Regions from separate parts of the Bacillus sp. Pc3 genome, predicted to be linked through region 2. Evidence: riboswitches for the same ligand, from Rfam matches in the RefSeq annotation. Region 2 holds a riboswitch; the other holds the start of a gene.
What was found. A riboswitch is a leader RNA that binds a small molecule or an ion and turns the genes downstream of it on or off. The one in region 2 is predicted to bind lysine.
Positions count from the first base shown of each region.

Region 1 (3,212 bases), 460 kb from region 2:
GAGCCTTGTTTTCAGCTTGAAGCCGGTTTTATAGCTGAACAGATTCAATTGATGAACGATCAGATTGCAGAATCTTATGAACAGGTAAAAAAGAGAGCGGATAAAGTCGTTCTGACTGTAAAATGGGATATGAAGGACCCTGTATAATTGAAAAAAGGCGGTGACTCCAAGTCCCGCCTTTTTGCCTGCCCGTTTATACGGCAGACGGCTGTTTAGAAAGCTCAAATGCATCATGAAGCGCTTCGACCGCTTTCACCATATCATTTTCACTGACAACCGCTGATACTTTTATTTCAGATGTGCTCACCATTTTGACTTGTACATTTTTTTCCGCCAGTACGGCAAACATGTCCGCGGCGACGCCGGGATTTGAAACCATGCCGGACCCGACAATAGAGACTTTCGCCAGTTTTCTTTCGGTTTCAATTTTTTCATAGTCAAGCGCGTTTTTATATTCTTCAAGCACGGCGACCGTTTGCGCGGCATCTTCCGTTTTCACTGAGAAAGAAATATCCGCTTCCCCATCGTCCGACTGAGTCTGAATAATAATGTCAACGTTGATGTTTCGTTTTGCCAGCGCGGTGAAAATTGTTGAAAGTGTTGTCAATCCGCTTGCAAGGCCCGTAACGGACACCCTTGTGATCTGGTCTTCAAATGCAATTCCTCTGACGATTAAATTCTGCTCCATTGATGATTCCTCCTCAATTAATGTTCCAGCTTCATATTCTGTGCTTGACCGCACTTCTAAAGGCACTTGGTAGTTTTTCGCGAACTCAACCGCCCGCGGGTGAAGAACACCCGCTCCTAGATTTGCAAGCTCCAGCATTTCATCATAAGAAATCCCCGCCAGTTTTCTCGCTGACCGGACATACCGCGGATCTGTCGTAAATACGCCCGGAACATCTGTATAAATGTCGCATTTATCCGCTTCCAGCGCTGCTGCAAGAGCGACCGCCGTCGTATCGGAACCGCCCCGTCCGAGCGTCGTGATGCCTCCGTCTTCCGTTATGCCCTGAAAACCGGCAACGACTGTGATTTTGCCTTCTGCAAGCTGCGAACGAATCGCCGTAATATCAATATCCGTAATTCTCGCATTGCCGTGAACGGCTTCCGTGCGGACACCCGCCTGCCAGCCCGTATAAGAGACGGCGTCATATCCTTTTTCCTGAAGCGCCATGGCCAAAAGCGAAATCGTGACCTGCTCTCCCGTAGACAAAAGCATATCCATCTCGCGTCTGCTTGGTGCAGATGTGATTTCAGCCGCGAGGTTAACGAGCGCGTCGGTTGATTTTCCCATTGCCGAAACGACGACTACGACATCATGACCTTTTTGCTTTTCAGCAATGGCGCGATTTGCGGCATTTTGAATTTTTTCGGCAGAGCCGACGGAAGTGCCTCCGAATTTTTGTACGATAAGACCCATACTAGACCACCCTTTACATTTTGGTTCGTGCGGGTGAGGAGAAAAGAGCGTTTTGTCCACAATAAAAAAAGCAATGAGAGGAATAGCTCTCATTGCTTTTTCATATCATTACGATTGATTATGAACAACGAGATAGCCCTCCAAGAAAATGAATTCTTGACAACCTTACATTTATTCAATGCAAGGCCAGCAAATCACACCGATGGGATGTGATACACTTCGGCGACGCTCCCCTTTCAGCCTTTTTCGCAGAATCCATCATTCTCCAAAGGCTTACTATTGAAGTTCGCACCTCTATCTTCACCATATAACACGATCTTATGAAATTAGTTCACATTCTAGCAGATTTTTCAGAAAAGCACAATACTATTTTTTTAATTTTTCAAACAGCAGCTGGGCCGCCGCGGCCGGCACACCCGCTTTTTTGATATCGTCAAGGCTTGCTTCCTTCATCTTTTTGACAGATCCGAAATGTTTTAAGAGCATTTTTTTGCGTTTTTCGCCGATTCCGGGGATATCATCCAGAACGGATTGAAAGGCGCTTTTTCCCCGGATCTGTCTGTGAAAGCTGATCGCAAAACGGTGAACTTCGTCCTGAATGCGCTGAAGCAGGTAAAACTCTTGGCTGTTCCGCTCCAGAAACACCGGTTCAAGCGGGTCGCCGATCAAAAGGTTGGATGTCCGGTGTTTATCATCTTTCGCCAATCCCGCTACCGGGACATCAAGGCCGAGCTCATTCTCGAGCACGTCGCGCGCCGCGTTAATCTGCCCTTTTCCGCCGTCAATGATGATTAAATCCGGCAGCGGAAGGTTTTCGCGAAGCACCCTCGTGTATCTTCTTCTGACGACTTCCCTCATTGAGCCGTAATCATCAGGCCCTGTTACGGTTTTAATTTTATATTTGCGGTATTCCTTTTTATTCGGTTTTCCGTCAATAAAGACAATCATGGCCGATACGGGGTTTGTGCCTTGAATATTGGAGTTGTCAAACGCTTCAATCCGATGCGGCGTATAAATATTCAGCGCTTCGCCGAGCCGTTCGGCTGCACCGATTGACCGTTCCTCATCCCGCTCGATTAACGAGAATTTTTCCCGCAGGGCGATTTTCGCATTTTTGTGCGCAAGCAGAAGCAGCTCTTTTTTCGGGCCTTTTTTCGGCTGATGCACGGCGGTTTCCAACAACTCGGTGATCATGTCCCTGTCAACGCTGTCAGGCACCAGAATTTCCTTAGGCAGAAAGTGATTGTTTTTAGAGTAGAACTGGCCGATGAAGGTCAGAAATTCTTCATCCGCTTCCTGATACATCGGAAACATGCTGACGTCGCGTTCGATCAGTTTTCCTTGGCGTATGAAAAAGACTTGGACGCACATCCAGCCTTTATCGTAGGCATATGCAAACACATCGCGGTCCAGAAGGTCATTCATGGTCATTTTTTGCTTCTCCATCGTCGATTCGATGTGAGCAAGCTGGTCGCGGAATTCTTTAGCCCGTTCAAATTCAAGCTTTTCCGCCGCTTCTGCCATTTTCGCTTCGAGCTCTTTTTTGATTTCGTTATGCCCTCCCTTTAAAAAACGGGTAATGTCTTCAACAATCTCGCGGTTTGTCTCCTCAGATATATCCTTTACACATGGGGCGAGGCATTGTCCGAGATGATAATATAGACAGACGCGGTCCGGTAGCTTTGAGCATTTCCTGAGCGGGTAAAGGCGGTCCAGCAGTTTTTTCGTTTCCCGCGCCGCCTGCACATTCGGATACGGGCCGAAATAGCGTCCTTTGTCTTTTTTGACA
Region 1 covers NZ_CP010406.1:3,302,761-3,305,972, reverse strand. Annotated here, with positions in the region: gene SB24_RS15905 (YslB family protein) at 1-147, shown strand, start outside; gene SB24_RS15900 (aspartate kinase) at 194-1,423, opposite strand; lysine riboswitch at 1,549-1,728, opposite strand; gene uvrC (excinuclease ABC subunit UvrC) at 1,790-3,212, opposite strand, start outside.
Region 1: it holds a riboswitch for lysine, as region 2 does, so the genes downstream of both, SB24_RS15900 (aspartate kinase) here and SB24_RS13515 (amino acid permease) in region 2, are expected to answer to the same signal.

Region 2 (3,212 bases):
ATACCGAGAATAAAGGTCGTTAAATCGGCCGTTCCGGTAATAATGACATAAAAAGAATAAATGCAGGCAAGGATGGCGATGATACCGTCTCTTACTCTTGAACCCTTTATCTCGTCATACGTTTCACCCGTAAAAATGAGCTTCAGGCTGTAAAACGCTGACACGAGATACGGAATCAGATAAGCGAGCGTCGCCGCCGTCGTTAAAAACGTAAACGCGTCACTGATCGTCCGGGAAATAACTGAAAAGATAAAGATCTGTGACATCACGTTCGTTACGATTAACGACACAACCGGGCTGCCCTGTTTATTCGTTTTTGCAAAAGCAGCGGGAAAGTCTCCTGATTTCGCCGCTTGATACGGAACTTCAGAGCCGAGAAGAATCCAGCCGAGCATCGTTCCGAACAGACACAAAATCGCCAGAATCGCCATGATGACGCTTCCCGCATTGCCGACGATCGCGTACAATACGTCAACAAACGGTTTTTCCGAGCCGACAAGCTTACCATGCGGAAGCACGCCCATCGTAATCAATGTCACGATGATATAGATGCCAAGCGCGATCAATAATCCGGTAATGGTGGCGCGTTTCACGTCACGCTGCGAACGGGCGCGCCCGGATAAAATGACTGCCGATTCAATTCCGACGAACGCCCATAATGTTGAAATCGCCGCATTGTGGATCTGTCCGCCGATTCCCTCAACTGTGTGAGGACCTGTTTGAACCGGAAAATAAAAATGATCGAAAAACGACGTTTGAAACACAAATAAACCTGCAATGATAAAGAAGATAAATCCTAATACTTTTGAAAACGTCGTGACGAAATTTAATTTACTCGCACCGTTAATGCTGGTGACGAGAATCGTGTGAGTGCCCCATAATAAAACCGTACATACGGCAAACGTCAGCAGCTGGCCGAGCGTAACCGCCTGACCGCCGATCGAAAACATTTCACGCTTATCCGTTAAAATCGGGAAAAATGATGTTAAATATCCGGCAAGGCTCGTGATGATCGCCACGTTGCTGATCCAGCTCGCCACCCAGTAGCCCCAGACCATCGTGAAGCCCGCTGCATTCCCTTTTTTCCGATCGCTGAACAGCGCACGCGCATAGCTTTGCGGCCCCGCCGTCAGCTCAGGCTTGCGGATGGATAAGTGGCCGAAGACCAGCGCGATCATTAACACACCGGCTCCCGTTAAAAGCCATGCCGATGTAGCGCCGAACGGGCTCGCGATTTTTGCGAGCGTACTCGGAAGCGAAAAGATGCCCGAGCCTACCATATTTCCTACGACAAACGCCGTTAATAACCAAAAACCCCATTTTTTCGTCTGTTCCATTCCTGTACCTCCTGGTTGTTCATTCGTACGGACCAGACCCCGAGATCATATTTACACGCAAAAAAAGCCTGAACAAAAGTCCATGCTTAAAGAAACACACACACCCTTGATCTCCGGATAGCCCTCCGCGAAAAAGCACGCGGCAGTCCTGCACTTATTCAGATACAGTCCCAGCATAAAGAAGGATCGGCTTTCTTTACACTTCGGCGCTGATGCCTTTAACACATGTTTTACGGCCCCTATCAGCCTGGCATGTGCGACTCATCATCAAGCGCAACCTCTACCTCACCGAGAAAGAGTGAGGATTTTTATCATTCAATTCTACTCAGAGGTTATCAGAGATAAAAAGATCTGTCAAAGGGAAAAATTAGATGAAAACGGATAGAGCGTTCGCCCTACCCGTCTTATATGGTCAGCGGTTGTTTTTTTTCTTTTGAACAGCTTCTTGAAGCGGATCGTCTTTCAGAGCTGCACCGGCGTCTTCAAGCGCGCCTTGAATGACGTTTTTGTTTTTATCGCTGTTTTTTCCTTTTTCTTTGTTAAAGAAAGCCATCTGTATCACCTCTTTATCAAATATAGGTACACCTATAATGTGTCTTTTTCCGCGGCAGAATATGCGGAATCCCCGTCTCCTTCCTTTTGGCGGAACAGGTAAAGTTTGTTGATCAAACATGCATTCTCTTGATATATTTGTAATTCAGGGGATTTTGGCAAAAATAAAAAGGAGAAGCGAAAAATGACAGGAAAAACACACATCATGGGAGGCATCGCTTCTTGTTCCGCAATTGCGTATTATTACGGGTATGATCCGGTCCTTATGACCTCAGCGGGTGCCCTCGGGGCGCTGATTCCCGACATATGCCATACGAAAAGCAAAATTGGCAGAACGCTGCCCGTTCTGTCCAAAATCGTAAGCACGGTGTTCGGCCACAGAACGTTTACACACAGCCTGCTGTTTATGCTTATTATGTTTTTCATTACGGCAACCTATATTCCGAATCCGAGCATTTCCGCCGGACTGATGATCGGAATGGCGAGTCATCTTGTGCTTGACGCATGGACCGTCAACGGCATTAAACTGCTGTTTCCGTCCGCCATCCACTTCCGTCTTCCCCTTTATATGAGAACGGGGAGTTTTTCGGAGCAGCTTGTGCTGGCCGGCTTAACGATTGTATCCTGCTATTATTTATACGAACTGGTTCACGGCCGCATCTCTTAAACAAAAAGCATCTTTCGCTTTTAGGGTGAGGAGTCATACATATGAAGAAAACCTTTTTCAGCAATCATCGGTTTTTATGCCTGTCCATCCTGTTCATGTGGATGAAAACCTATGCCGTTTATAAGCTCGGTTTTGATCTGCAGAACAACTCGGTTCTTGAGGAATGTCTGCTTCTCATTAATCCGCTGAGCTTCATTGTGCCGCTGTTCGGCATCGCCCTCTTGCTGACAGAAAAAAAACAGCGGATCTTTCTGCTTTCGGCAAATGTGATGCTGACGGGGATTTTAATCGCGAATACGGTGTTTTACGGGTTTTATATTGATTTTATCACCATACCGGTTTTGTTTCAGGCGAGCAATATGGGTGATATGGGAAGCAGCGTCCAAGAGCTGTTTCACCCGCTTTATATCGCTTTATTTTTGGATATTGCGGTTTTGTTTTACCTTGGTAAAAGGCACAAAGCCGATAAAGGGAAAGCCAGCACCCGTACCGTTAAAGCGTATGCGTGGGCATCAGCCGGCCTCATGCTGTGCAACCTTGCGCTGTCTGAGGCCGAGCAGCCGAAGCTGTTCAAGCACCCTTTTGATCGTGAAGCGCTCGTAAAAGGAATCGGCCTGTTCCACTTTCATTTGTATGACACCATTTCGCAGACGCTG
Region 2 covers NZ_CP010406.1:2,840,203-2,843,414, reverse strand. Annotated here, with positions in the region: gene SB24_RS13515 (amino acid permease) at 1-1,337, opposite strand, end outside; lysine riboswitch at 1,448-1,628, opposite strand; gene sspJ (small acid-soluble spore protein SspJ) at 1,750-1,890, opposite strand; gene SB24_RS13505 (metal-dependent hydrolase) at 2,074-2,556, shown strand; gene SB24_RS13500 (LTA synthase family protein) at 2,598-3,212, shown strand, end outside.